Regions from separate parts of the Streptomyces sp. NPDC048254 genome, predicted to be linked through region 1. Evidence: riboswitches for the same ligand, from Rfam matches in the RefSeq annotation. Region 1 holds a riboswitch; each other region holds the start of a gene.
What was found. Region 1 has a riboswitch for S-adenosylmethionine ahead of thrC (threonine synthase). Riboswitches for the same ligand answer to the same signal wherever they lie in the genome.
Positions count from the first base shown of each region.

Region 2: it holds a riboswitch for S-adenosylmethionine, as region 1 does, so the genes downstream of both, ACGFZQ_RS35035 (putative leader peptide) here and thrC (threonine synthase) in region 1, are expected to answer to the same signal.
Region 3: it holds a riboswitch for S-adenosylmethionine, as region 1 does, so the genes downstream of both, ACGFZQ_RS32415 (amino acid ABC transporter permease) here and thrC (threonine synthase) in region 1, are expected to answer to the same signal.
Region 4: it holds a riboswitch for S-adenosylmethionine, as region 1 does, so the genes downstream of both, ACGFZQ_RS30160 (aminotransferase class V-fold PLP-dependent enzyme) here and thrC (threonine synthase) in region 1, are expected to answer to the same signal.

Region 1 covers NZ_JBICZJ010000009.1:271,992-274,186, forward strand. The annotation lists gene thrC (threonine synthase) at 1-877, opposite strand, end outside; SAM riboswitch class I at 896-1,068, opposite strand; gene ACGFZQ_RS25825 (glucosyl-3-phosphoglycerate synthase) at 1,226-2,170, shown strand.
Region 2 covers NZ_JBICZJ010000015.1:113,719-115,913, forward strand. The annotation lists gene ACGFZQ_RS35030 (MFS transporter) at 1-404, opposite strand, end outside; SAM riboswitch class IV at 763-876, shown strand; gene ACGFZQ_RS35035 (putative leader peptide) at 912-1,028, shown strand; gene ACGFZQ_RS35040 (ABC transporter substrate-binding protein) at 1,264-2,195, shown strand, end outside.
Region 3 covers NZ_JBICZJ010000013.1:70,610-72,804, forward strand. The annotation lists gene ACGFZQ_RS32410 (glutathione S-transferase C-terminal domain-containing protein) at 1-410, shown strand, start outside; SAM riboswitch class IV at 488-611, shown strand; gene ACGFZQ_RS32415 (amino acid ABC transporter permease) at 1,002-1,982, shown strand; gene ACGFZQ_RS32420 (amino acid ABC transporter ATP-binding protein) at 1,979-2,195, shown strand, end outside.
Region 4 covers NZ_JBICZJ010000011.1:284,598-286,792, reverse strand. The annotation lists gene ACGFZQ_RS30160 (aminotransferase class V-fold PLP-dependent enzyme) at 1-787, opposite strand, end outside; SAM riboswitch class IV at 932-1,048, opposite strand; gene trpD (anthranilate phosphoribosyltransferase) at 1,148-2,195, opposite strand, start outside.

The DNA.
Region 1 (2,195 bases):
CACCGAAGATCTTGTACGGCTTGTCCTCGACGAGCCCCAGCTTGATCAGCTCCTGCAGCCCCTTGTCGATCTTCGTGAGCTGCGAGCCGGAGGCGATCGGGACGACCAGCTGGTCCGGGATCCGCCAGCCGAGCTGCTCGCAGATCTCGTACGCCAGGGTCTTGGAGCCCTCCGCGTAGTACGGCCGCAGGTTGACGTTGACGAAGCCCCAGCCCTCGCCGGCCGAGTCACCGATCAGCTCGGAGCAGAAACGGTTCACGTCGTCGTAGTTGCCCTCGATGCCGACGAGCTCGCCGCCGTAGATCGCGGCCATGACGATCTTGCCCTGCTCCAGGTCGTGCGGGATGAACACGCAGGAGCGGAAGCCGGCCCGGGCGGCGGCGGCACCGACCGCGCCGGCGAGGTTGCCGGTGGAGGAGCAGGAGAGCGTGGTGTAACCGAAGGCGCGCGCGGCCTCGACGGCCTGGGCGACGACCCGGTCCTTGAAGGAGTGCGTCGGGTTGCCGGAGTCGTCCTTGACGTACAGGCCGCCGGTGACGCCCAGCTCCTTCGCCAGGTTGTCGGCCTGGACGAGCTTGGTCCAGCCCGGGTTGATGTTCGGCTTGGTCGCCACGTCCGCGGGGACGGGCAGCAGCGGCGCGTAACGCCAGATGTTCGCGGGACCCGCTTCGATCCGCTTCCGCAGCTCCTCGGTGTCGTAGGCCGAGAAGTCGTACGCGATTTCGAGCGGGCCGAAACACTCCTCGCAGGCGAACACCGGGCCGAGCGGCACGCGGTGGCCGCACTCGCGGCAGCTCAGGGCGGTGGCGGGACCGAGATCGACGGGCGCGGAGCCGGTCGTGGAGTCGGTGGTGGTCGCAGCAGTCTGCACAGCCATGTGAGGCGAGGCCCTTTCTCCTCATCTTCCTCACGACGCATCTCGCCGTGAGACGGATTTGGCACCTTCCCTAGCCGGGAGCCTCGCGAGTGATCGACGCTGATCAGCAGTGATCAGCGATCCACGAGTAACCGACTGGAGGGTTGCCGGGGCTTCATCGGGCCGTATCCCTCTGCCCCTCTGGATGAGCGGTATGTAGTTGTCAACGCCCGGTGACCCCCGGACATGCGATGGTCATCGGCGTTGTTCAAGACTGTAACCGAAGGCCAGGACAGTTGAGAGAGTCGTCCGAACCGCGAGATGGATCACACCTCGCAGTGTGACCGTGACAGTGAGGAGCCGCTGACTGTGCTGGAAGAAGTCGAGCGCTGGCTGGCCACCCGCTCCTGGTCCATGAACGACCGCCCGCTGCACCGGATACTCGCCGCCAAGCAGCGCACCGGTCAGTCCGTCTCCGTCGTGCTGCCCGCGCTCAACGAGGAGGAGACGGTCGGCGACATCGTCGCGATCATCCGTCACGACCTCATGCGGCAGGTGCCGCTCGTCGACGAGATCGTGGTCGTCGACTCCGGCTCCACCGACCGTACGGCGGCGGTCGCCGCGGCGGCCGGCGCCCGGGTCGTCCACCGCGACACGATCCTGCCGCGCATCCCCGCCGTCCCCGGCAAGGGCGAGGTCCTCTGGCGCTCCCTCCTCGTCACCACCGGGGACATCGTCTGCTTCATCGACGCCGACCTGCGTGACTTCTCCTCCGACTTCGTCACCGGGATCGTCGGCCCGCTGCTGACCGACCCGGACGTCGACCTGGTCAAGGCGATGTACGACCGCCCGCTCGCCGGCTCGGCCGGACAGGGCGGCCGGGTCACCGAACTGATGGCCCGCCCGCTGCTGAACATGCACTGGCCGCAGCTGGCCGGGTTCGTCCAGCCGCTCGGCGGCGAGTACGCGGCCCGCCGCTCGCTCCTCGAACAGCTCCCCTTCCCGGTCGGCTACGGCGTGGAGCTGGGCATGCTGGTCGACGCCCTGCACCTGGTCGGCCTGGACGCCCTCGCCCAGGTCGACGTGGGGGTCCGCAAACACCGTCACCAGGACGGCCAGGCCCTTGGCCGGATGTCCGCCGCGATCTACCGCACCGCGCAGCTGCGGCTGGCCCGCGGGCATCTGATCCGGCCCGCCCTGACCCAGTTCGAACGGGGCGAGGACGGCTTCGAGCCGCGCACCTACTCCGTGGACACCGAGGAACGGCCGCCGATGGCGGAGATCGCCGAGTACGCCGAGCGCCGGGTGGCGTGACTTCGTCGTACGGCCGTATACGGCG
Region 2 (2,195 bases), on a different contig from region 1:
AAGGACAGGCGTGCCGGGTTCTCCACCGTGAACACGCAGCCGAGCGCGAAGGACAGGACGTACAGCAGCCACAGCGCGGCATGGCCGGAGAACACGATGACCGTCAGGAGCAGGGCCTGGACCGCGTACAGCGTCTGGGTCCACAGGAGAAGGGTCCGGCGGTCGTACCGGTCGGCGACGACCCCGCCCCACAGGCCGAACAGCAGCACGGGGGCGAACTGGAGCCCGGCGATCCAGCCGAGCGCGGTTCCGCTGTGGGTGAGCGTCAGGACGAACCAGTCCAGCGCGACACCCTGCATGGCGCTGCCGATGTTGGACACCAGGCCCGTGCTCCAGTAGATCCGGTAGTCACGGACCCGCAGCGCGGCGAACACCCCTGTCGGAGCAATGCTGTTGACGGCCATGCCTCTCATTCCGACGGTTTGCGGCGGGGCGGTCGGGGGGTGCGCGACGGACGCGCCGGCGAAAAGGGCCGCGCGGCGTGTTCACGCGCTTCGAGGAGACGGAGCTGAGCTGAGCTGAGCTGAGGGGAGCGAGTGGTCAGCGACAGGTCTGGTCGAACTGGTCGGCGCGACGGCCCGCCCAGAACGGGTCGAGCCGCACGGTGCGTGCCTGACCTGCGGTCTCCATGGCCGGATCAAAGCACACGGCACAAGGTGCGTCCACCATGCGTCCCGGAACATGAGACGGTCGCGCCTTCTCGAACAGGGCGTCCGGTTGCGGCATTGACGTACGACAAAACCGATCCGTACGATCGCCAACGGCATTGAGTGTCAGCGTCAAGCCCTGGCTCGCTGACCGGCAACCCTCCCCCGCGGTGGGGTGCTCCAGGTGAAAGCCCGGCGGGATCACCGATGACTCCCGCAAGCGCGTGGCCCCGTGACCGGGGCCGGAGACGAGGAGGGACCGGCATGCGACACAGCGATCACCCGGCTGCCTCCCCCGCCGACGCCACGGCGTACTCCCGGCTCTCGCGCCGGCGCCACATAGATCTGAAGCGCTCGACCAGCTGCCTCTGTCGGCTCTGACCGGCCCGCCTGCCGCCGGCTGACCTCCGTCACCGGCCACGGCTCCTTCGCGCCGCCCTTCCCCTCGCCACCGGTCCACGGTGTCGTCCCCCTGCCTCCGTTCGCCCTCCGTCTGCACAGCGCGTCTCCCGGCCGGCGCCGATCCGGCCGGGGCCGCACGCCCCTGCACGGCCGTGCCTCGCGCCCCGAAGCCCGGCACCCCGTGCCGGGTGACACGAGTAGGAGAAAGCCCTCCGTGACTGCACTCCCGGATTTCAGACCCTCCCGATGGGCGCCCCTGGCCGCGCTCCTGACCACCAGCGTCCTGCTGACCGCGTGCGGTTCGGGCGACGACGGCTCCGGCGGCGGAAGCGGCCAGGCGAAGTCCGGCGGCACCCTGACCTTCGCGGTGGGATCCGACGCCGGCTGCGTGGATCCGCAGCAGGTCGGCAGCAACGACACCATCTATTCGGTGCGCCAGATCGTGGACTCTCTGACCGACCAGGACCCGAAGACCGGCAAGATCGTGCCGTGGCTCGCCAAGAGCTGGGACATCAGTGCCGACGCGACGACGTTCACGTTCCATCTGCGCTCGGGGGTCACCTTCAGCGACGGGTCGAAGCTGACCGCGCAGGTAGTCAAGGACAACTTCGACGCGGTGCCGGGCCTCGGCGCCCTGGGCACCCTCGCCGAGGGCTATCTGAGCGGCGTCAAGAGCACCACCGTGGTCGACCCGCTCACCGTCAAGGTGGCGTTCGAGCAGCCCAACGCCCAGTTCCTCCAGGCGACTTCGACCCACTCGCTGGGTATCGAATCCTCGGCGAGCGTCAAGAAGTCCCCGCAGCAGAAGTGCAGTGACGGCGTGGTCGGCTCCGGGCCGTTCGTGCTGAAGCAGTACGCGCAGAACCAGTCGGTCACCCTGGACAGGCGGACCGGGTACGACTGGGGTTCCTCGCTGTGGTCGAAGAAGGGCGCGGCCTATCTGGACAAGCTGGTGTTCAAGGTCGTACCCGAGGCGGGGGTGCGGGCCGGCAGTCTCCGGTCCGGGCAGGTGGACGTGATCAGCAGCGTCGGCAAGGCCAACGAGGCGGCGCTCAAGGGCGGCCAGGTCGCCCTCCGGAGCCGGGCCAACCCCGGTGTGGTGTTCGGCCTGGGGCTCAACAACTCGCGGCCCCTACTCAAGGACAC
Region 3 (2,195 bases), on a different contig from region 1:
AGCAGGCGGCACAGCACGCCGGCCGAGCGGGTGGCGACCCGGGGGCGCTGGAGGTGCTGCTCGCCGCCCTGGACGAGCTGGAGCGCCGGCTGACCGGGGCGGAGTTCCTGGTCGGCGGTCAACTCACGGCAGCAGACGTCGAGTTGTGGGTGACCCTGGTGCAACTCGACACCGTGCACCGCAATCACCTGGACGCCGCCGCCGTGCACGCCGTCGCCGGCCACCCGGTGCTGTGGGCCTACGCCCGCCGGCTGGCCGCCCACCCGGCCTTCGGCGCCCACCTCGACCTCGACGGCATCGCCCGCCGCCACCACGGCCGTTGCCAGGGTCTGGAAGCCGCCGGCGCGGCCGTCCAGATCCTGGACTGGGCGGGCCACGCGGCGGACGCACCCGGCGTTCCGCGCAGGTGAGAGCGGCCCGAACCGTTTCGCCAGTCGGACAGGCGTTGACATTCGTTCGGGCAACTGCGTTACTTACGGACCAGAACGGTCAAGAGCGTCAGCGTCAAGCCCTGGCTTGCTGACCGGCAACCCTCGCATCGCGGTGGGGTGCCCCAGGTGACGACCGGACCGATGACGTTTCGGCAAGCGACGATTCGGTAAGCGCGAGGCCCCCCGGGGGCCAGCACGACAGTGACAGGTGACGGACATGTACGCAGCTTCCAGGACGGCCGAGCGCCGCACCTCGGGCTGCGTACGCCCGTATCCGAGCCCGCTCGTCGCCGACCGTGCCGTCGACCTGCTCCGTGTCAACAGCGCCCTGTGTAGCGCGTGTACCGCACCGGGCTGCGCCCGCTGTCGGGTCTGACCAGGCTCTTCCGCCGGCTTCCCGCAGCTTCGCGCCTCAGCGTCCCCGTCGAAGCACCGGCCGCCCGGTGTGCCGCCGTCCGCCCAGCCCCCCTGCCCCGCGCGCCCCCGTGCACCGTGCCGTCCGCCCGCATGCGGCCCGGTCGTGCGGTCCGGCCGTGGGACCCGGGGTGTCCGACTCCGCCGGAGCCCGCCATGACCGAACCCCCAGGCACCGTGTCCCTCGCCGAGGCACCGCCGCCCACTGACGAAGCGTCAAAACCCATCAAGGCACAGCGAGTTCAGCCACTGCGCCGCCCCGGCCGGTGGATCGCCACCGCCGTCGTCCTGGTGGTCGTCGCGCAGTTCGCGCACGGACTGGCCACCAACCCCTTCTACCAGTGGGACCGGTTCCGCTACTGGTTCCTGCGGCCCACCATCCTCGACGGCCTCGTCGTCACCCTCGAAGTCGCCGCGCTCAGCGCCGTGCTGGGCCTCCTCGGCGGCGTCGTGCTGGCCGTCGCCCGGCTCTCCGGCAGCCCCGTGCTGCGGGCGGTGAGCTGGACCTACACCTGGCTGTTCCGCTCGATCCCGCTGATCGTCCTGCTGATCTTCCTCTACAACTTCTCGGCCCTGTACCAGACGTTGAGCCTGGGCGTGCCCTTCGGCCCGTCCTTCGTCAGCTTCGACGAGTCGAAACTCGCCACCGACATGGTGGTCGCCGTGGTCGGCCTCAGCCTCAACGAGGCGGCCTACGCGGCCGAGGTGGTCCGCGGCGGCATCCTCTCCGTCGACCAGGGCCAGCACGAGGCGGCCGCCGCACTCGGCCTGCCCAAGAGCTACCAGTTCACCCGGATCGTCTTCCCGCAGGCCCTGCGCTCCATCGTGCCGAACTACGTCAACCAGCTCATCGGGCTGATCAAGGGCACGTCCCTGGTGTTCTACGTCTCGCTGCTCGACCTCTTCGGCTCGGTGCAGTCCATGGGCAGCACCTACCCCGGCGACATCGTGCCGCTGCTGCTCGTGGCCACCGTCTGGTACCTGATCCTGACCAGCGCCGTCTCCGTCGTCCAGTTCTACGTCGAGCGGTACTTCGCCCGCGGCGCCACCCGCACGCTGCCGCCGACCCCCCTCCAGAAACTCCGCACCGGCCTCGGCGACCTGCGGGAACGGATACGCCGGGAGGCCGCCGCATGACCACCGCACCGGACATCGCGCCCGCCGCCCTGGAGATCCACGACGTCCACAAGTCGTACGGCGCCCACCGCGTCCTCGACGGCATCGACCTGACCGTCCGCCCCGGCGAGGTCACCGTCATCCTCGGCCCGTCCGGCTCCGGCAAGTCCACGCTGCTGAGGGTGGTCAACCACCTGGAGAAGCCCGAGACCGGCTACGTCAGCGTCGGCGGCG
Region 4 (2,195 bases), on a different contig from region 1:
CGAGGTAGGGCTCGGCGGCCTGGAGCCAGTCGGCGCGGCCCGCGAGGACGCCGGAGCCGAAGGGGGCGTACAGCTTGTGGCCGGAGAAGGCGACCCAGTCGACGTCGAGGTCACGGACGGAGACCGGGTGGTGGGGGGCCAGCTGGGCCGCGTCCAGGACGATCCGGGCGCCGTGCGCGTGCGCGGCGGCGGCCAGCTCGCGGACCGGCCACAGTTCGCCGGTGACGTTCGAGGCGCCGGTGACGCAGACCAGGGCCGGCCCGTAGCCCCCTTCAATGGACACAGTGCGGTCGGCCAGGGCGCGCTCCAGGGTCGCCACCGCCTGCCGCGGGGTGCGCGGGGCGTTGAGGTAGGTGACCCGGGCGTCCTGCCAGGGCAGCAGGGAGGCGTGGTGCTCGGTCTCGAAGACGAAGACCTGGCAGTCGGCGGGCAGGGCGCGGGCCAGGAGGTTCAGGGAGTCCGTCGTGGAGCGGGTGAAGACCAGCTGGTCGTCGGGGCGGCAGTCGAGGAACTCGGCGACGGTCTTCCGGGCGTTCTCGAAGAGGTCGGTCGACAGCTGGGAGAGGTAGCCGGCACCGCGGTGGACGCTGCCGTAGTAGGGCGCGTAGGCCGCCACGTCGTCCCAGACCCGCTGGAGCGCGGGGGCGCTGGCCGCGTAGTCGAGGGCGGCGTAGGAGACCTCGCCGCCGGTGACGAGCGGGACGGTGACATCCCGCCCCAGAACGGGCAGCGGCCCCGGAATGTTGCTGCAAACGGGCTGGGCGGAGGCAGCGGTGGAGACGGACATGGCGGAACTCCCGTGAGAGGAAAGAAGAAAGTGAAAAGGGGTGCGCGGAAGTGGGGCTCGACGCCCTAGCGCATTCGCTTGCTCACGGGAGACTCCCTCGATGACCAGGATCCCTGGGCTGTGCTCTTTCAGAAGAGCGTGAGGGATCCGCGCTTGCCGCAGACCTCACTGCCTACGGCCTGGTCTTCACCCGGGGCACCCCGCCACGGACGGAGGGTTGCCGGACAGTCGGCCGGGGCCTCATGACTGTCACTCATGACCTGACTGAGAACGTAGATGAAGTGATCGCCGGCGCGCAACTTCTGTCCGGATGACGGACTGACGAGGGCGCCGGCGCCACGTGCTCTTCCCGCTCGGCGCCTACCGGTTGGTCGCCGCCGCCCAGCGCTCCAGCACCCGCTTGGCCGCGCCCGAGTCGATCGACTCCGCCGCCCTGTCCATGCCGGCCCGGATCTGCTCGGCCAGCGTTCCGGTGCCCGGGTCCAGGGCCACCAGCGCCGCCGCCGAGTTCAGCAGGACCGCGTCGCGGACCGGGCCCGTCTCGCCGTCCAGGAGCCGGCGGGCGACCTCCGCGTTGTACGACGGGTCGCCGCCGCGCAGCGCCTCCACCGGGACCAGCTCGATGCCGACGTCCCGCGGGTCGAAGGTCTCCTCGGTGACCTTGCCGTCGCGGACGATCCAGACGTGGGACGTGGCGGTGGTCGTCAGCTCGTCGAGGCCGTCGTCGCCGCGGAAGACCAGGGAGGAGTTGCCGCGTTCCGCGAAGACGCCCGCGACGACCGGCGCCATGCGCGGATCCGCGACGCCGACCGCCTGGGCCCGCACCTGCGCGGGGTTGGTCAGCGGGCCGAGGATGTTGAACACCGTGCGGATGCCCAGCTGGCCGCGGGCCGCGCCCGCATGGCGCAGCGCCGGGTGGAACTTGACGGCGAAGCAGAAGGTGATGCCGGCCTCCTCGGCGACCTCGGCGACCCGCTGCGGGGTCAGATCGAGGTTGACGCCGAGCTTCTCCAGGACATCCGAGGCACCGGACGCGGAGGACGCCGCCCGGTTGCCGTGCTTGACGACCTTCGCCCCGGCGCCGGCCACCACCAGTGCCGACATCGTGGAGATGTTCACCGTCTTGGCGCCGTCACCGCCGGTGCCGACGATGTCCACCGTGCGGCCCGGTACCTCGATGACGTTGGCGTGCGCGTACATCGTGCGGACCAGGCCGTTGATCTCGTCGACCGTCTCGCCCTTGGCCCGCAGGGCGACGACGAAGCCCGCGATCTGGGCGTCGGTCGCCTGGCCGCGCATGATCTGGTCCATCGCCCAGGCCGTCGCGTCGGCGCTCTGATCCTGGCCGTACAGCAGCGCGTTCAGTACCTCGGGCCAGGAACGGCCCGCCGCGATGTCGCCTCCAGCG